Regions from separate parts of the Psychrilyobacter atlanticus DSM 19335 genome, predicted to be linked through region 2. Evidence: riboswitches for the same ligand, from Rfam matches in the RefSeq annotation. Region 2 holds a riboswitch; each other region holds the start of a gene.
What was found. A riboswitch is a leader RNA that binds a small molecule or an ion and turns the genes downstream of it on or off. The one in region 2 is predicted to bind cobalamin.

Region 1 (7,041 bases), on a different contig from region 2:
AGATGCCGAATCAACTGGCTGATGGAGATGTTATAGAGATCAATCTAACCAATGTAAAGGTTCAAAATTTTGATAAGACTATTACAACTATTCCCAGTTATGCCCTTGTCAGCAACTCTTTTCGAAATTGGAAGGGAATGCAGTCTACAGGAAGCAGAAGGATAAAAAGATCTATATTTTTAGACAGTAATAGTGTAAAATTTTTATCTTTGGAAGAAGTTAAAGAGTATAAAAAAATAGACCTTTTAAAGGATTATATTGAAAAGAAGGAAAGGGAGATAGATGATTCCAATAGGGATAAAAATATTATGTCTACTCCTATCAACGGTAGAAGACTTACAAATATTGGAATGTTCAGAGCTTATGTAGAACTATATCTAAAAAGTAGTCCATATATCAATCAAAATTTAACTCTATTAGTTAGGCAGCAAGAACCTACATTTCAGGGGATTCCCCTTGAGATATACTGTTTTGCCAAAACTATTGTATGGCAGGAGTATGAAGGGATTCAATCGGATCTCTTTGAACATCTCATACCGACAATCCATGCATTTGATCTGGCAGTATTTCAAAATCCTACGGGGAATGATCTGAGGATGTTAAGGAAATAAGAGGCTGAGGCCTCTTTTTTTGATAAAAAATTGTTTTAGATGGTAAATGTAGTATACTTAAACTGAAAAAATTGTTTTATAGTTATCAATAATTAAACTAATTTAAGTAATAGAGGAGAAGATGTATGAAGAGTGAAAAAGAAAAGATGCTGGCTGGGGAGTTATATTTTTCTGGAGATCAGAATCTGATGGATGATAGGCTTATGGCAAGGATGTTAATTTCTGAGTATAATTCTACCAAACCAATAGAAGAAGAGGAAAGAAAAGAAATCCTGAAAAGATTAGTTGTTGTAAAGGGTGGGATAAAAATAGAACCTCCATTTTATTGTGACTATGGGTATAATATAGAGATAGGAAAAAACTTTTATGCCAATTTTTCATGCACTATATTGGATGTAAATAGAGTAATCATTGGTGACAATGTGATGTTTGGACCAAATGTCCAGGTGTATACAGCAACACATCCATTAGATGCCAAAGAGAGGGTAAAAGGGCTGGAATCTTCTAAACCCATAACAATAGGTGACAATGTTTGGATTGGAGGAGGAGCTATCCTTCTACCAGGTGTAACCATTGGGAAGAATACCACTATAGGAGCAGGAAGTGTCGTAACCAAAGATCTTCCGGAAAATGTGTTTGCTGGAGGGAATCCTTGTAAAATCATAAAAAAAATATAAAGTTTATAGATGAATTAAAGTTTATAAAAATTTGGGTTATGACAGATTTGGATCTAATGTCACATAGCTGATGAGTATAGTAAAAATCTTAGGGAGAAATTTCTCCCTTTTTTTATTCTGTAAATGGAGGATATAGTTTTATTTGAAAAGATATGATAAGATGATTTTAAAGGGAAATTTCATACGATCCTTGAAAAGACCGATAATTTATTAATATAAAATTAAAATCAAAGGAGCTAAAATGAACGAATTAAAATCATTTATAAAATATTATAGACCCCATATTAAATTATTAATGTTTACATTAGCCTGTGCTGTACTACTTGCATCACTGGATTTAATTTTTCCAAAAGTGATTCAAATAGTAATAGATAAAGTAATTCCGGCAAAAGATCTGAAAACATTTTATTATATATCTGTTGGATTAATATTTATGTATTTAATGAGATATGCTGTCAGTTACTGTCAGCTGTACTATGGAAATGTTCTAGGAATTAAGATAGAGACCAAGATGAGAAAGGAATTATTTACTCATATTCAAAAGTTATCTTTTGGTTATTTTGATAACAATAAAACCGGAGTAATTATGTCAAAATTAGTAAATGATCTGAGCGGGATATCGGAGTTAGCCAATCATGGCCCTATAGACCTATTTATTGCTGTAATCAGATTAGCAGGAGCTTTTGCATTAATGATCACTTTAAATGTAAAATTAACCTTGGTTATATTTTCAGTTTTACCCTTTATGATCTACTTTTCTATCACTCAAAAATGGAAGATGAAGATGGCATTTGGTAAAACCAGAAAAAAAATAGCAGATATAAATTCCTGTGCTGAGGAAAGCATTGGTGGGATTAGGATAGTAAAGCAATTCAATAATGAAAATTATGAGATAGATAAATTCGAGGAAAAAAACCAGGAATTTCAAGAAGCTAAAAAAGAAACTTATAAAACTACTGCTGTTTTTTTCTCAGGAATCCATATATTTATGAACCTTATGCAGTTTATAGTAATATTTTATGGAGGATATTTAATATTGCACGGAGAGTTAACCTATGGTATCTTAATTAGTTTTCTCTTGTATTCCTATAGATTTATGGAGCCTATCAGAAAGATGATGATCTTGGTTCAAAGTTATCAAAAAGGAATGGCAGGATATAGAAGGTTTCAGGAGATGATGGAAATAACTCCACAGATAAAAGAGGTGGAAAATCCAATAATTTTAAAGGAAATAAAAGGAGAGATACAGCTGCAGGATGTAAATTTCTCCTATAAAAAATCATCTTTAATTTTAAATGAATTTAATTTGAAAATAAAATCTGGAGAAAATATAGCCATAGTAGGATCTAGTGGTGTAGGAAAATCAACTATTTCAAATTTGATTCCAAGGTTCTATGATATTGATTCTGGAAGGATAACTATAGATGGAACAGATATAAGTAAGATAAAATTAACTTCTCTTCGAGGGAATATAGGGATTGTCCCTCAGGAGGCATTTTTATTTGGGGGAACGATAAGGGAGAATATAAGCTATGGTAAGTTAGGTGCAGCTGAAGAAGACCTTGTAGAAGCATCTAAGAACGCCAACATATATGAATTTATAATTAGTTTACCAAAGGGATTTGATACTTTGGTAGGAGAAAGAGGAGTCAAACTTTCCGGAGGGCAAAAGCAAAGGATATCTATAGCCAGGATATTTTTAAAAAATCCAAAGATATTGATATTGGATGAAGCTACTGCATCTTTAGATAATATTACAGAAAAATTAATCCAGGAAGCCCTTACGACACTATCCAAAAACAGAACTACTATAACTATAGCTCACAGGCTTTCAACTATCATAAATTCTGACAGAATTGTAGTTATGGATAAAGAAGGTGTGGTAGAAACTGGAACCCATGAGGAACTATTAAAATTAGAAGGATCCTATGCTAAACTTTATCGTTAGACGAGTAACTAGTAACTCTCTTTATGACAGTTTTCCAATTTTGACATAAAAAAGGAAAGTAATATAACTCACGGCATACATTCAATTTTTAATCTGTATAAAAAACAGTTACTTTTTATTAAAAAATATTAATTTTAAATTAAAAAAATTAATGTTGAATTAAAAGAAATACGTTGTAAAAAAAAAGTAAACATGGTATAAAGTTAATGACAATTTAATAAAATATAATCTTGGTTCGATTTGTATCGATTAAAAGGGAAGTGGGTGAAAATCCTACACGGTCCCGCCACTGTAAGACAGATGAAAATAGTATACCACTGAAGCAATTCGGGAAGGGCTATGAGTAAGGTGAAGTCAAGTCAGGAGACCTGCCAGATTATTTTTACGAACTTGCGAGGACAAGGATGTAGACATTTGTAGCTTTTGCTGTATAAAATGTTCTAGTTCCCTAAGTTTTAGGGGACTTTTTTTTACGAAAAAAGAGACAATTTCATCTTATTTTTTATTCTCAAAATTAAACTCAGGAGGAAAAAAATGAAAAAAGTGTTAGTAGTATTAGTGATGTTGGTAATGGGTGTAACATTATTAGCAAAGGGAGCAGTACATGAACCATCAAAGGATCTGTTTAAGGCAGAAAAAAAAGCTATTGTATTAGTAAGTTTTGGGACAACATATCCAGAAACAAGAGCAAAAACGATTATGGCTTTAGAGAAAGAATTTAAAAATTCATATCCAGATTTTAAAGTAGTAACTGCTTTTACATCTAGAATTATCATGAGAAGAATTAAAAAGAATGAAGGGATTACTTTTAATAATCCAAGTGAGGCACTAGATATATTAAAAAAAGAAGGATATACACATGTGTTAGTCCAAGGAACACATATTATGAACGGATTAGAATCTGAAACTTTAAAGAAAGAAGTTGCCTTACATGAGGGAGATTTTAAAGTATTAAAAGTTAGTGACCCCTTATTAACATTGTTAGCTGATTATAAAGATACTGCATCAGCATTAGCTCCTACTTATAAAGTTTTAAAGAAAGATGAAGCAACTGTATTTATCGGGCATGGTACTCACCATCCAGCAAATTCTGCATATTCTATGATCGAAAATGTATTCCATGAGTATTATTCTGAAAATGTATTCTTTGGAACTGTAGAAGGGTACCCTACATTAGATACAATAATTAAACAATTAAAAACAAAGAAAATTAAACATGTAAATTTATATCCATTTATGATAGTTGCTGGAGATCATGCACACAACGATATAGCTGGAGAGATGAAGGAAGAATTAGAAAAAAATGGGTTTACTGTAAAAGCTCACATGGTTGGTTTAGGAGAGAATGAAGGGATCAGAAAGATATATGTTAAACATGCAGAATTTGGGTTGACTCATGAAAAAGAAAATATGTTAGCTAAAAAGAAAGAGTATGCAAATGGGATGCAACCGTAGAAATTTATGAAAAAACATTTTAAATTGTGGACAATAATTGGAATAATACTATTAATTCTTTCAGTATTCTTCTACCTTCAAATGGGATATATAAAAATTCCATTAAAGGAAGTGATAGAGAGTATAAAAGGCGGGGAGGGAGCTCCTAATTGGTATATTATCCATGAAGTGAGATTACCGAGGATTCTCACTTCGATCTTAATAGGTTCAATTTTATCCATGTGCGGATTGGTATTTCAAGGGGTTTTATTAAACCCCTTGGCTGATCCATATACATTGGGGATCTCAAGTGGTGCTTCATTTGGTGCTGCTCTTGCTATAGTTCTAAACATAACAGTTTTTGGAATTTTCAGCACACATATAGTTTCATTTATATTTGCAATACTCTGTTTGGCAGTTGTTATCAAGATGGGATCTTTTGAGAGGAAGATGAATCCTACTTCTATAATATTAGGAGGAATAATAATTGGAGCTTTCTTCTCTGCAGGATTAAGTTTTTTAAAGTATTTAGCTGACGAGGGTGTAGGGGCTATTATATTTTGGCTGCTTGGGAGCTTTACCGGGAAATCATGGATGGAAGTCAGTATCTTGAGTGCAATATGGGTCTTTGGATTCGTATTTTTTTGTTATTATGCAGAAGATTTAAATATACTAGCATTGGGAGAAAAAAGTGCTATCTCGTTGGGGATAAACCCCAGCAGGATCAGGAGGATATTATTGGTTGTCAGTTCGATCTTATCAGCTGTAGCAGTTTCTACCTGTGGAATAATAGGATTTGTAGGACTTGTAGTACCTCATCTTCTCCGATTCATCATGGGAACAGACAATAAAAAATTAATTATAGGCTGTGCTATATGGGGTGGAGTTATTATGGGAGCTGCTGATAATGTAGTCCGAGTAGTATTACCTAATGATATTCCTGTAGGAGTAATCACATCACTACTAGGAGCACCTTTCTTTGCTCTGATTTTTAGGAAAAAGATGGGAGGAGGAAATCTGAGATGATAGATATAAAAAAAATAAACTATTCTATAGATGGAACTCAAATCTTAGATGACCTGTCTTTCAAATTTGAGAAGGGTAAATTTTATGGAATATTAGGACCCAATGGAAGTGGAAAAACTACTTTTTTGGATATCTTAAGTGGATATAAGAATGCCACAGAATCTGAAATTTATATTGAAAAAAAGGAATTAAAGGAATATTCTCATTTAAAGTTAGCAAAAAAAATTGCAATAGTACCGCAAAAATTTGATATAGTTTTTCCTTTCTCTGTTTCTGACATATTGGAGATGGGAAGATATCCCTATAAGAAAAAGTTTTTTAGTCTTCAGAAAAAAGATTATGAGATTATCGACAAAGTAATAAAAGAAATAGGGTTAGAAGAATTTTTAGATAAGGAAATAACTACTCTAAGTGGCGGAGAGGAACAAAGGGTAATATTTGGAAAGGCATTGATTCAGACAACACCTATTTTATTTCTAGATGAGTCAACTTCGAATTTGGATCCTTATTATTCCCATACTTTACTGAGCCTTGTAAGAAAAAGAGTGGTAGAGGAACAAACCACAGTGATAGGGGTATTTCACGACTTTAATTTAGCTTCACTTTATTGTGATGAAATCCTCTTATTGGAGAAGGGAAGGATTGTAACCAGCGGAAAAACCCAAGATGTGCTTAATTCAAAAAAATTAGAAGAAGTATTTAAAATCGGATGGGAGAAATATAAAACAGAAAAGAACACATTTGTATTCCCAAGACTAGGAGATGATTTAGAATGATTAAAATAATAAAATTATTATCGATCTTTATTTTTATGACACAGTTATGTTTTCCTTCTAATACAGAGATAATAAGTGAATCTGGGAAAATAATAGATCTGACTAAACCTCACACTAGGATAATCTCCCTCTATGGAGCTCATACAGATGTTTTAGTAAATATAGGTGCTGAGAAGAACTTGGTAGGAGTAGAAAAAAGTAATGCTGATCTGGGGATAGAGGTTTTTTCGTATAAAGACAGTGTAGAAAAATTTATATCTGCGAAACCGGATTTGATCTTAATAAGACCTATGATTAGAGACAGGTTCAGCGGATTAATAAGATCATTAAAGAATGCAAATTTGACTGTAGTAACTATAAAGCCTACAAAATTTGAAGAATTAGATAACTATTGGCTGACACTAGGTAAACTAAGCGGTTATGAAAAGGAAGCGGTCCAATATACAGATGATTTTCATATGAACTTAGCGAAATTAAAGAAAAAGGCCGATTCAATACCTACTAATGAAAGGAAAACAGTGTTCTTTGAGGCTAGACATAAAACCAATCAAACAACCTCCCTAGATGGG
Region 2 (7,041 bases):
AAGCATTAAAAAAAGATGAGTTAGAGAGGTTGGAAATTTCTGTAGATGTTCTCTCTCCTATGGAGGAGGTAGAGGATATAAAAGAATTAGATCCTAAAAAATACGGGATATTAATAAGTGATGGAAGATCTCAAGGGGTACTTTTACCGGATTTAGAGGGAATAGATAGTGTAGAGCAGCAGATAGAGGTAGCTATGAATAAAGCTGGAATAACCCGTAACCCCGGATTGGTTATAAAAAAATTTACTGTGAAAAGGTATAGGTGAGAAGATGAAAGAAGCTTTATTTTATAAGAGGTTAAAGGATAAAAAAATAGGCTGTGAACTATGCCCTCATAGGTGTATATTAGAGGATGGCAGTGTGGGCAGATGTGGTGTAAGGCAGAATATCGGCGGAACCCTGATGACTAAAAACTATGGGATGATTTCGGCTCTTAATATGGACCCCATTGAAAAAAAGCCGTTTTATCATTTTTATCCAGGAGAAGAGGTTTTATCCATTGGAAGTATAGGATGCAATATGAATTGTGCTTATTGTCAAAATTATGAGATAGCTAAGGAATTTAAAGGAATACGAGCTAAGGAATATACCTATGAGGATATATTGAGAAATTTTAAAGGATTTGGAGTAGCATTTACCTATAACGAACCTACCGTTTGGTATGAATTTATGCTGGATGTGGCAAAATTAGCGAAATGCTGCTCTAAAAAAACTATGATGATAACCAATGGATTTATAGAAAGGGAACCTCTGTTGGAATTAACTCCATATATAGATGGGTTTAGTGTAGATTTAAAAGGATTTACAGAAGAAGTTTACTCTGAATTAGGTGGGACTTTAGAAGGAGTTAAAAACACCTTGAAAGTAATAACTGGGAGGAATAAGCATCTAGAGATAGAGTTTTTATTGGTGCCTAAACTAAATGATGATAGGGAGACATTTATAGAGATGGTTAAGTGGGTAAGGGATGAATTGGGATCAAATATTGTTTTACATATAAATGGATATTATCCTAGTTATAAGCTGAAGACTCCAGCGACAGAAAAAAAACTTCTTTTAGAATTTCATGAGGTAGCTAAAAAATACTTGAACTATGTATATATAGGGAATGCAGGGATAGACTTAGATACAGTCTGTAGTTGTGGAAATTTACTTGTTCAAAGGGATGGATGGAATGTAGAAATGCTAGGATTAGGTGAGGATGGCCGATGTAAAAAGTGTGGAGAGAAGGTCGTGGAGACGGGAGGGAGCTATGAAAAAAAGGGAGGAGTTTGTAAAGGGTAAGTTTTACCCTTCTAAAAAAGAAGAAATTGAAGAGATGATTGAATTTTTTTTAAGAATAGAATCTCCTAAAAAAATAGATTGTGAGATATTAGGAGGAATAGTCCCCCATGCAGGTTATGAATTTTCAGGACCATCTGCAGTTCATTTTTTTAATACCTTAAAGGGAAAAGACATTGAGACTGTAATTATAGTAAATCCTAGTCATACAGGTTATGGAGGGGCTATAAGTCTAGATACAAATAAAATCTGGGGTTCTCCTATGGGTGACTTGGAGATAGACCTTGATTTTGAAAAAGAATTGGATTTGTCATATTCGGAAGATGCACATAAATATGAACATTCTGGAGAGGTCATGCTGCCGTTTTTAAAATACTTTATAGAGAGTAAATTTAAAATAGTTCCTATAACAATGAAGATTCAAAGTTATAAAAATGCGAAATATCTGGCTGAAAAAATATATGAAACTGCTAAAAAACAAGGAAAAAAAATTCTGGTGATAGCATCTTCTGACTTTTCCCACTATGTAAAAAAAGAATTGGGATATAAATTAGATCAGTTAGCCATAGACAGGATAATGGAACTAGATAGCCAAGGACTGGAGGAGACAGTAGAAGAATATAATCTAAGTATATGCGGATATGGACCTATTATGACTCTTTTAGAGTATAGTAAATTGGTGGCAGGGGATCCTAAGGTAGAAATTTTAAGGAGGGGGAATTCAGGGGAGAATTATCCCATGGAGGAGGTTGTAGACTATATAACTTTTTTAGTATATAAGTAAATATTTGATTTTAAAGGTAAGAGGAGTCTATCCTTTTACCTTTTTTTATTATCTAGGGGACAAAATAAATAAAATTTATAAAAAATTAGGTTGAGCTTGTTTGGATATAACATCACGTTTTTTTTAGTTGAGTACTAAAATATATTAAATAAGGAGAAATTAATGATCAATTCAAATAGAAAAACATGCTTTTAATATATCGTTCAACATCTATTTATATATTAAAAGCATGAACCTATACTTTTTTAGTTTGTAAAAAACACAAAATGATTTAAAATAAAACTGAAGAGCGCATCTTTCATATATTTAAGATATGTTTAATATATATAATGATAAATTAAATAAATAATACTTGACTTTAAAGTTATAATGATATATTATATGTATATAAAATTAAATTATTATTTATTTAAGATATATCAGGAGGGATGGAAATGAAATTATTTTTTAAAAATTTAAATGAGACAAAGGTAGTTATGGAAAATATGGTTTCTTTTAAAAAAGAAAACGGGGCATTTATTGTAAAGAATTTCAAAGGTAAGGAAAAAGTAATAGCAGGAAAAGTAATAGAGATGACAAATTCAAAATTAGTGATTGAAGGGAATGCAGTCAGAGAAACATATAGATTAGCACCACTTAACTTCTAGAACTACTTATATATATTTTAATTAGACACGGGATATCCGTGTTTTTTTGTGTTTAAATAATTTTAAAGCAGATTTGTTAGAATAAAAAAATGTATAGATTTTATTAAAAAATAAAAATGTTGACTTTTGAAAAAAGAACTAGTATAGTTCATCTGAATGATAAATTATTTTAAGGTACTTCTTTAATGGAGTTTAAAAGGGAAGAGAGGTTAGATGCCTCCGCGGTCCCGCCACTGTAAAGTTGACGAAGGCAAATACCACTGGAGAATTACCTCTGGGAAGGTTGCTTGTAGGATGAAACTGAGCCAGGATACCTGCCTTAAATTATTTTTTATATTACTTGCGAGGACGAGGGTATAGATACTACTTTTTTTGTCGTATCTTTACCCTGAGGTTACTCAGGGTTTTTTTATTACCTGGAAGATTATAAAATTAATTGGGGGAGTTGTGAAGATGGTGTTGGCAGAAAAAAAAGAAGGAAGAATAAAGAGGGGAATTTTGTTGGTTCATTTTGGGACCAGTAGAAAAAAAGCAAGAGAAAATTCTTTGGAAACAATTAACAAGCGTATAGAAAAAGAGTTTAAAGAGTTTGAGATTAGGGAAGCTTATACATCGAGGATGATAATAAAGAAAATATTCAAAGAGGAGGGGATCAGAAAATTAACTCCAAATGAAGCAATAAAAAAAATGAAAGAAGAGGGATTTACTCATATTATAGTACAAGCAACTCATATAATAAATGGAATTGAAGCAGACTGTATGAAGCAAGAGGTAGATGAATATAAAGGCGAGTTTAAAGAGATTAAAATTGGTTCTGGCCTCTTGACTCAGACAAAAGATTATATGGATGTAGCTGATATTTTTAATAAAGAATATTCGGATAGACCAATTGTTTTAATAGGTCATGGGACGGATCATCATGCAGCTTCAGCCTATGGGATGCTCCAATATACCATACAGAAAAAAGGATATAAACATATTTTTGTAGGGACAGTAGAGGGGTACCCTGGATTAGAAGAAGTTATGGAAGATCTGGAAATGAATGGGATAAAAGAGGCAACTTTAGTTCCTTTGATGGTAGTAGCAGGAGTTCATGCAGAGGAAGATATAGCTGGAGACTGGAAAGAGGCATTGGAAGAAAAGGGGATAGGAATAGAAGTTTCTATGATAGGAATGGGAGAGAGAAGAGAGGTACAGGATCTTTTCATTGATCATATAGATGACCTTATAAAGTTTGAGGTTGAAGATATAAAGAAAAAGAAAGAAAATATTTTAAAGGGGGAAAATAATGAAAATTAAAAATATTATTGCGGGAGTATATTTGAGTTTATCTTTGGTATCTTATGCATATACACCTGTTACTGTAAATTTTAGTGACGGAAATAAAAAATATGAGGTTACTTTTACTGAATCTCCTAAAAGAGCAGTGACAACTTCCCATTTTATGACAGAAATTCTTCTTTCATTGGGATTAGAGGACAAGATGGCCGGGACATGCTGGGCAGATAATGAAATTCTTTCAGAATTAAAAGAGGCCTATAATAAAGTGCCTATACTTTCTGAGAGATACCCATCTAAAGAAGTTTTTTATTCTGTTGAGCCTGATTTTGTAAGCGGATGGCATTCATCGTTGAATCCTAAAAGACTTGCAGGAGTAGAAGAACTAATGGAAAATGGAGTAAATCCATATATAATCTCATCTTTAGAAAAGGGAGCAAAAGTAGAAGATGTTTATGAAGATTATATCACCCTTGGAAAAATATTTGATGTAGAAGATAGAGCTGAGAAAATAGTTGATTCTTTGAAAAAAACAGTGGAAAAAGCAAAGCAATTGAAAGGAGATAAAAAAACAATAAGAGTATTTGCCTATGATTCAGGAAAGGAAGCTCCTTTTGTGGTAGCAGGATCTGGCCTTGGAAATGATATCATCACCAAAGCAGGAGGTGAAAATATATTTGAAAATATTCAAGGGAACTATGCTACAGTAAGCTGGGAAAGCATCTTGGAAAAGGATCCTAATGTAGTAATAATAGTGGATTATGGCAATGATGAAGCCCAAGGAAAAATTGATTTTTTAAAGGAAAATGAATTTACAAAGGAACTGGAAGCTGTAAAAGAAAATAAATTTGTTGTTGTATCTTTAGCAGAAATTTCACCGGGGCCAAGGATAGGAAAAGCTATTGAACACCTGGCTCATGGATTTTATCAGGAGATGTAGAGATGAAAAAAAAGATTTTTATATATGCTCTTGTATTAATAATGGTATTTACTTTAGCAGTAAACTTAGGTGCAGTAGACATACCATTTACCACTGTATGGAAGGTAGCCCTTAATAAAGCCAGTAACTTAGAGATCTTTACAAGAACCTGGAGTAAGGGGATAGAAGTTATTATTTGGAAAATCAGATTTCCCAGAGCAATATTAGGATTTATAACAGGAGGCGCCCTTGCATTAGTAGGGGTTTTTATGCAGGCAGTAACAAAAAACCCCTTGTCTGACCCCTATATATTAGGTATCTCAAGTGGTTCAGCAGCAGGAGCCATTACAGCGATGTTTTTTAATTTAGGTGGATTTTCTGTGGAGGGAGGAGCGTTCTTAGGAGCATTTTTAGCTACTGTTATAGTGATCCGTTTGACAAGGGGAGATTATTCATCGGGAAGATTAGTTCTCACAGGGATAGCCGTATCAGCAGTATTTTCATCACTAATAAATCTACTTATCTATTGGGTAAAAAATGATTCTAAAGTGAGAAATGCCATGTTTTGGATGACTGGAAGTTTAGGTGGTGCCCAGTGGAATAAACTATTATTTTCTGGAGTTATTCTAATTTTAGCTGTCATAATAGGACTCTGTCTCTCCAAAGAGTTAGATCTACTTTTATTAGGGGAGGAAGAGGCTCGTATTTTAGGGATAGAAACAGAAAAACTGAAGTTATTTTTAATTATCCTATCTTCACTTTTGACAAGCTCGGTAGTGGCATTAACAGGAACCATTGGATTTGTTGGAATGATTATTCCTCATATAACAAGAAGGGTAACAGGAGCTTCCCATAGAAAATTAATACCTCTAAGTGTTATTTTTGGTGGGATATTCATCATGGGAGCAGACACAGTTTCAAGAATTATTTTTATCCCAGAGGAACTGCCTATTGGAATTCTTACTTCGGCTCTAGGTGGACCGTTTTTTCTATGGATAATAAAAAGAGGATATAATTTTGGAGGGAAGAGATGTTAAAGATAAAGAATTTATCCTATGAAATAGAAGAGAAAAATCTAATAGAAAATATATCCTTTGATGTAGGAAAGGGAATGTTTATAGGAATAGTAGGACCTAATGGCAGCGGTAAATCGACACTTTTGAAAAATATATATAGAACTCTAAAAGGTGAAGGAAAAATAGATCTAAAAGGCCGATGCCTTAAGGTGATTAGTTCTAAGGAACTAGCCAAGGAGATGGCAGTGGTATCTCAGCATGGAGGAAGTGAATTTGATTTTAGCGTATCTGAGATGGTAACTATGGGACGGTATCCACACAAAAGTTTTTTAGGATCTTATAATGGAGAGGATAGAAAAATTGTAAGTGGAGCAATTGAAAAGCTGGGACTGAAAGAATATAAAGAGAGGGCTTTTTTAAGTCTTTCAGGGGGAGAGCGTCAAAGAGCCTTAATTGCAAGGGCTTTAGCTCAAGAAGCTGATATTATAATACTGGATGAGCCAACCAATCATTTAGACATAAGGTATCAACTTCAAATAATGGCGATATTAAAATCTCTATCGATTACAGTAGTTGCAGCGGTACATGATATGAACATAGCTTCCCTTTACTGTGATGAAATAATAGCTTTAAAAAATGGGAAACTTTGGGATAAAGGAAGTGCAGAAGAAGTTTTTTCAAGGGAGTTTTTTAGGGATGTATTTAATGTGGAGACAGAAATTTCAAGGAATATATCCACTCAGAAACTATCTATCACTTATCTTCCAACTGAGATAGTTTATTAAGTTTTATGGATAAGTCGAAAATATAAAATAGGGGGAAGGATGAAAAATAGAAAGAGGTTATTTTTATTAGTAATGATATTAAATTTTATTATGGGGACATTAGCAGTAGCAAATAGTAGAAAGCTAGTTACTATAACTGATAATGTAGGAAGGCAGATAGACATTTCAGTGCCTGTAGAAAGAGCAGTAGTGACTCTAAGATATAACAATGAGTTGATTAGAGCTTGTGGAGCGATAGATAAAGTAATTGCTGTTGACATGAATACAGCTCAAGATAGGGAGTATTGGAGTAATTTTAATGTAGAAGATGTAGTAGGTAAAAATCAAAAGA
Region 3 (7,041 bases), on a different contig from region 2:
GGTAGTGGAGTTCATAATAAATAAATATATATAAACCTTTAGGAGGAACATTTATGAAATACCTTTTATTCTTTTTATTTTTCATAAGTATAAAGATATATCCTTTTAAAATAGAGGTAACAAATATTATAGATAGAAATGCCCCTGTATACATTGCTGTATTTGACCAGGAGGATGGCTTCCCCAATGATGGGGAAAAAGGGATCTTTAAATGGAAGGGAACCCCTGAAAAGGCTGAAAAAGGAGTTTTTACAGATCTCCCTGATGGGAACTATGCCGTAGTAGTTTTTCAGGATACAGACAGAAATGAAAGACTGACAACATGGTTCTTTGGAAAACCAAGGGAGCCCTATGGAGTTTTAGGAGCAGTTAATAAACCAAAAATGAAACCAGATTTTTTTAAATCTTCTAAAGAACTATCACAGGATCTTGTTTTGCAGATAAAATTGTGGGGACCTTAATTTTCCCCTTATCAGTGACCTGACTTTAGATTAAGTAATAAAATAAAATTAAAAATCTGAATATCAGATTTAACGAGGAAATTTATACTTTAATATGTAATAATATTTTTTATTGATGGAGGTTGAGATCATGGAAGCTTATTTAGCAGTAGCTTTAAAAGAGATAAAACACTTAAAACCGGGAGAAAAATTTACATTACAGGATTTATTTAAAAACTATGAGTGGGACAGTTTAGACATTATGAAACACACAATTTTAGAGAGGATGTTTCTCCATGCAGTAGAAAGCGGTGAAGCCCAGGGAGTGGCAGTTCTGCAGAAAAATGAAAAGGAGCAACAAGTTTATCAAAAAAAATAAAATTAAAAATTTTCCTTATAATTGCATATTCTTATTCTTGACTATTCTTATCATCTATGTTATTATCATTTATCAATATCGATTTTTGATAACAACGAGGTGACTATATGAAAAATAAAATTCCTAGGAAACTTTTACTGGGATTTATGCAGATACATATATTAATTCAGGCTAAAAAAGAACCTTTTTTTGGACTTTGGATGATTGAAGAATTAAAAAACTATGGGTATCAAATTAGTCCCGGCACTATCTATCCACTTTTAACTAAAATGGAAAATGAAAATTTATTAAAAAAAGAAGTAAGATTAATAAATGGTAAAAATAGAAATTATTATTTTATTACCGATGAAGGAATAGACGTTTTAACTATTGCAAAAGAAAAAGCAATGGTACTTTTTGAAGAATTAGAAGAGGTATAAAAATGAAGTTACAGACGATGAGGCAGCTCAGGCTGCTTAAATTAATAAAAAAAATATTTCTTAAAATGGCAGAAGAGCTCTCTTTAAACAAAGGGGGCTCTTTTGGTCTTTTTTTGGAAAAAAAGGAGTTGAAGTATGATATCAAAGGTTAAGCAAAGAACAATTTTTATTTTTTTAGGGGTAATTATCTATATGTGTTTGGGATCGGTATATTCCTGGAGTATTTTCAGAAAACCTCTGGAAGAAATTTTAAACATAAGTTCTACAGAGAGTTCCCTGCCATATATGACATTTTTAATTTTTTACGCATTATCAATGCCACTAGCAGGAAATTTCATTGAAAAATATGGCCCAAGGAATATAACTTTATTTGGTGGAGCAATTGTCTCACTTGGATGGTTTTTATCTAGTTTAGCAAACAGCATTGAAATGCTTACAGTAACTTATGGAATTATTGGTGGTATAGGTGTAGGTATTGTTTACGGTGCCCCTATGGCTGTTTCTGCAAAATGGTTTCCGAACAAAAAAGGAATGGCCGTAGGTCTGACACTTTCTGGGTTTGGATTATCACCTTTTGTCACAGCACCAATATCCAGACTTCTAATTGAATATTTTGGAGTATTTTCTTCTTTCAGAATCTTAAGTCTGGCTTTTTTTGTAATAATATTAATTTTTGCACTTCCTTTAAGATTTCCAAATAAAGAGGAAGAAGTTGAAGGAAATATCGTTAAAAATAAAGATACCTCTTCAGATCTGCCTTTAAAGAAAGTACTGATCGATAGAAAATTTTATATTTTATGGACATGTTTCGCTATAGGTACATTTACCGGTCTTATGGCCATTGGGATTTCAAGTCCTGTTGCACAGGAAATTATTGGACTTAATCCAAAAATGAGTGCTTTTTCCGTTGCATTGTTCGCTGTATTTAACGGGTTAGGACGGCCTGTATTTGGTGTCATTACTGATAAAATTAAATTTGAAAAAACTGCGATAATTTCCTTTGGCCTTATTATTCTAGCTTCCATAATAATGTTAAATTCAGGTAAGGGTAACGTTATATTTTATATCGTATCATTTTCAATGTTCTGGTTTATATTAGGTGGTTGGCTTGCAATTGCTCCAACTGCTGTCTCTAATATTTTTGGAGCAAAAAATTATGCAAGAAATTATGGTTTCCTGTTTACAGCATATGGAGTAGGAGCAGTAGTTTCAAGTGTCACATCAGGGATTATTAAAGATTCTTTTGGGAGCTATATATATGTTTTTTATCCCACAATAGTAAGTGCAATTATAGGAATTTTGATATCAATTTTAGTGCTTAAAGAAAAAAAAGTTAGAGAGATTAAAATAAATACAGATTTAAATTAAAACAGAGATAAATTAAAAAATAAATTTTGAATAGTAAAAGGAAATTCAAAAAAAAAAGTAATAACCTAATATAAGGAGGGGTTATTATGCCTGAAGATAAACTTAAAGATAAGATTATTGAACTTCTGCCAAAGACATCTTTATTTGGTGGAGTGGACAAAGACGACATTCATTCATTTATAGAGAGCCTTTCAGAAAAAAGCTATAGTGCCGGTGAAAACATCTTTGAAGAGGGAGACTCCCCGGGAGATTCCTACCTTCTCTTAGAGGGAGAGATCAAAGTTACCGTTGCCGGCAGGAGATTATCTAAGTTCGGACCGGGATCAATTTTTGGAATGGCTTCTCCAATAGGTATCCAGAAACAAATTGTTACAGCAACTGCCAATACAGATGTTGTTCTGGCAGTAATCCCCAAGATGACTCTCTACCTTTTAGAAAAAGATAACCCCAAACTCTTTGGAAAAATTATACTCAACGAGGCAAGAGATCTGGCTAGAGCTCTCAAGGGGATGAAGGATATAATTATGGACTATATCCTCATAGAGGAGAGCGGAAATCTTTAATTTCAACAAAATTAAAATGTCAAAAAGAACCAGAAGATTCTCTGGTTCTTTTTATATTTAATTTAAAGCCGTCTAAATATTTATCCCATCCATATCCTTGTAAATGCCGATGATTGAGTTGTATAATAATGCCAAAATAAAGGAATTAAAAGATTCCTTTGGTAAGATAGAGGATATAAATTTTTAGGAGGAGTTAATTATGAAAAATATAGAAAATTCCAAAGGACCCTGGCTGTATCGTTTTTTAATCAAAAGTTTTGTAGTTATTTTTGGTATCCTGGTATTTTGGATCCTGGGGTTTCTTTTAGAGGATATAGAATCTATAAAGGGTCCTAGATACAATAAGATAGAACAATCATATCTGGAACCCGGCTTAATCACAGAGGAACAAGAGCTGAAAAATCAAATAGAGAACCTTACAAGAAAACAAGTGAAGAATGAAAATGAGATCGCTATAGTTAAAAACAGTTCTGGGAATTTACAGAATACCATAAATCAATTGATGGCTCTAAAAAAACTGGCCCTTGAAAATTCTAAGGTAATCTCGAAATCCGAAGAACAGCAGCTAAGTAGAAGTGTGGAAACTTTTTTAAAGAGTCAGAAAACCTACCAGAGATTAAATATGGAATTGGCTCAAATTATAGAAAAAAAACAAAGACTGGAGATTGAGAAACAGGAGATAGGAAAAAAACTAAAAGATCAAAGGGAGAATGCCCAAAAACAATACAGGGAACTCCTAAAAAATCATAATTTGAAACTGGCTTTTTTACAGATATCTATTCTCTTCCCATTTTTATTGGGTGGAATATATCTTATCCTTAAGAAAAAGTCCAGCAATTACTATCTTCTCTTTATAGGTTATGGAGTGGCAGTATTTTTTAAGATCTTCTTAGTTATCCACAAATATTTCCCATCCCGGTATTTTAAATATATCTTAATACTGGGACTCCTGCTTACAGTGGTAAAAATCATCATATATCTCATAAATATAATAACTAACCCAAAGAAACAATGGCTTTTAAAGCAATATCGGGACGGATATGAAAAATTCCTATGTCCGGTATGTGAATACCCTATCAGAAGGGGGCCGAGAAAGTTTTTATATTGGACTAGAAGAACCGTTGGCAAGGTAACGTTGCCCCACAACCATACTGCGGAAAAAGATAAACCCTATTCATGTCCATCTTGCGGAACAAAACTCTTTGAGGAGTGTCCGGAATGCCATGAGATAAAACACGCTCTCCTGCCTACCTGCTGTCATTGCGGGAGCAAAAATAAATAAAACTATTATCAAAAATTATAGGTTCATATTTCAATAATATAAAAAATAGATAATCTTTTTAATATAAATTATATATATTTGAACAAAATATAAAATACATAGTATATTATATCGATATAACAATTAAATAACAGAGTTAGAGGTTTCTAATCAAATAGAATTAATAGGGAAGTAGGTTAAAATCCTCCGCGGTCCCGCCACTGTAATGTAGACGAAAACATAATTTGCCACTGGATAAAATCTGGGAAGGCGTATGTGAGTAGGTTGAAACTAAGCCAGGAGACCTGCCTTTAACTTTGTCATCAACCACGAGGATGGAGGTATGACGATGAATAGAAGAACGACAGTTCTCCGCTTTTAATATTATCATGAAAAATATAAAGTTGTAATTTTAGCTTACTATGTTTGATAATTTTAAGGGGGAAGAATAAAAAAATGGAAATAAGATTAGGGATAATAGAGACTTTGGCAGTAGCAGTAGGGGTTCTTTATATTGGAAAATGGTTAAATTATAAGATTAAAATTTTGGATGAACTCTGCATTCCAGAAGCAGTAACAGGAGGAGGAACATTTTCCTTAATTACTTTATTGGCTCATGAAACTGGTCTTCTGAATATTATTTTTGAAGACAGTCTGAGGGAAGTATTTATGATCGCCTTTTTTACAACAATCGGCTATTCTGCAAGTCTTAAACTCTTAAAGAAAGCAGGGATGCCTGTATTTATGTTTTTATTGGCAGCCGTATTACTGGCAGTATTACAAAATATATTAGGGGTAGGGATGGCCAAGGCACTGAATATCAGCCCCTTGTTGGGACTGGCAACAGGGTCATTATCCACTACTGGAGGGCCGGGAACTGCAGGAGCTTTTGCACCAATGTTAGAAGAAGCGGGAGCTCACGGGGCAAAAGTAGTAGCTATGGCCACAGCAACCTATGCTCTTTTAATGGGAAGTATTATCGGAGGACCCGTAGCAAAAAGATTGATAGGAAAACATAAATTACTGGACAAGAAAACCCATACAGGCAGCGAGGTAGAATCTAAGTTATCAGAAGGCAGGCTGCTCAGCAAAAATATTCCTGTAGGAGCCTTTGAGATAATAATAGCTATGGGAATAGGAAGTTTTATATCGTACCTTCTAAAAAACATAGGGCTTGTTCTCCCTTCATATATAGGAGCTATGTTTACAGCTTCAGTAATAAGGAATCTAAGTGATATTTCAAAGGGATATAAGATAAAATTAGATGAAATTTCTATGATGAGTAACTTTACTCTGGCAATGTTTTTATCTATGACCCTTATGACCTTTAAATTATGGGAATTGAAGGAGTTAGCGTTACCACTCCTCCTTATGCTCCTTGGACAAACTATCCTCATGGGAGGGTTTGCATATTTCATAACCTTTTATCTCATGGGAAAAGACTATGATGCAGCGGTTATGGCCTCTGGTCATTGCGGGTGTGGATTTGGGACGACTCCAAAAGCTCTGGCTAATATGGAAGCTCTGACAAACAAATTTTTACCTTCTCCAAAGGCATTTTTTATCATTCCTTTGGTAGGAGGTTTATTTATAGATTTTTTCAATGTTGGGATAATAACTTTTTTTATAAGTGTAGTGAAATAATAACTAAAAGAAAAGTCCCAGAAAGTTGACAATTAAATAGCATAATAGTATAATATTTCTAATTATAAAAGCAAAGATGAGGAGAGTAACTTCTAATAGATACTAAAGCGAGCTAGTGACGGTGGGAGACTAGTAGTGGAATTAGTTGTGAAGAACACCTTGGAGCTGCTAACCCAAAGGATTTTTATAAAAATCTCAGTAGGCTTAGACGTATTTGGCACGTGACGCCAAAGGGTATCGAGGAACTGCTTGTGTGTGTCTCCGTACTTACTTTATTTTTTTAGGGTTTGTATGAATTTTGACTTCTCACTTTAGCAGTGGGAAGTTTTTTTATTTTATAGAAAAAGATTAAGGCATTGTATAGATAGGAGGATTAAAGTGGAAATGAAAGACATTATAGCTAAGGTGAATCACTATTCAGCTCTAGCTAAAAAAAGAACGTTAACAGATGAAGAAACAATAGAAAGACAAAAATACAGAACATTATACTTGGAGCAGTTTAAATCACAAGTTAAAGGACATTTAGATCAAGTAAAAGTTGTAGATCAAAATGGAAATGAAGTAAAATTAAATAAAAAAATAACTAAATTAAGTTAGGGAGGATTTTATGAAGAAAGCAACAGTTAAAGAACTTATCAGAAATGGTGAACAATTCTTAAATCAAGAAGTACAAATTTCTGGTTGGGTAAGAAAGATTAGGAGTCAAAAAAGTTTTGGTTTTATTGAATTAAATGATGGTTCATTTTTTACCGGACTACAAGTAGTATTTGAGGACAACTTAGAAAATTTTGACGAGATAAGCAGAGCATCTATAGCTACATCTATGTATGTAACTGGAACTTTTGTAAAATCAGAAGGAAAGGGACAAAGTTATGAGATCAAGGCAACGTCTGTAGAGATATTCCAAAAAGCTGACTTAGATTATCCATTACAAAATAAAAGACATACCTTTGAATATTTGAGATCA

Region 1: linked by a shared signal. The riboswitch ahead of K337_RS0115480 (sirohydrochlorin cobaltochelatase) and the one ahead of K337_RS17690 (sirohydrochlorin cobaltochelatase) in region 2 are both predicted to bind cobalamin.
Region 3: linked by a shared signal. The riboswitch ahead of gltS (sodium/glutamate symporter) and the one ahead of K337_RS17690 (sirohydrochlorin cobaltochelatase) in region 2 are both predicted to bind cobalamin.

What each region holds. Positions count from the first base shown of each region.
Region 1 covers NZ_KE384548.1:769,443-776,483, reverse strand. Annotated here, with positions in the region: gene K337_RS0115495 (mechanosensitive ion channel family protein) at 1-611, shown strand, start outside; gene K337_RS0115490 (sugar O-acetyltransferase) at 737-1,288, shown strand; gene K337_RS0115485 (ABC transporter ATP-binding protein) at 1,530-3,236, shown strand; cobalamin riboswitch at 3,450-3,626, shown strand; gene K337_RS0115480 (sirohydrochlorin cobaltochelatase) at 3,771-4,691, shown strand; gene K337_RS0115475 (FecCD family ABC transporter permease) at 4,698-5,696, shown strand; gene K337_RS0115470 (ABC transporter ATP-binding protein) at 5,693-6,472, shown strand; gene K337_RS18770 (ABC transporter substrate-binding protein) at 6,469-7,041, shown strand, end outside.
Region 2 covers NZ_KE384547.1:855,968-863,008, forward strand. Annotated here, with positions in the region: gene amrA (AmmeMemoRadiSam system protein A) at 1-266, shown strand, start outside; gene amrS (AmmeMemoRadiSam system radical SAM enzyme) at 271-1,284, shown strand; gene amrB (AmmeMemoRadiSam system protein B) at 1,253-2,065, shown strand; gene K337_RS0104580 (CooT family nickel-binding protein) at 2,500-2,712, shown strand; cobalamin riboswitch at 2,868-3,048, shown strand; gene K337_RS17690 (sirohydrochlorin cobaltochelatase) at 3,166-4,011, shown strand; gene K337_RS17695 (ABC transporter substrate-binding protein) at 4,001-4,930, shown strand; gene K337_RS0104595 (FecCD family ABC transporter permease) at 4,933-5,946, shown strand; gene K337_RS0104600 (ABC transporter ATP-binding protein) at 5,940-6,710, shown strand; gene K337_RS0104605 (ABC transporter substrate-binding protein) at 6,750-7,041, shown strand, end outside.
Region 3 covers NZ_KE384548.1:1,014,817-1,021,857, forward strand. Annotated here, with positions in the region: gene K337_RS19465 (DUF2141 domain-containing protein) at 54-461, shown strand; gene K337_RS18950 (DUF1413 domain-containing protein) at 592-819, shown strand; gene K337_RS0116725 (PadR family transcriptional regulator) at 927-1,238, shown strand; gene K337_RS0116735 (L-lactate MFS transporter) at 1,374-2,606, shown strand; gene K337_RS0116740 (cyclic nucleotide-binding domain-containing protein) at 2,693-3,169, shown strand; gene K337_RS0116745 (hypothetical protein) at 3,369-4,451, shown strand; cobalamin riboswitch at 4,575-4,757, shown strand; gene gltS (sodium/glutamate symporter) at 4,887-6,074, shown strand; gene K337_RS0116755 (DUF896 domain-containing protein) at 6,453-6,671, shown strand; gene asnS (asparagine--tRNA ligase) at 6,682-7,041, shown strand, end outside.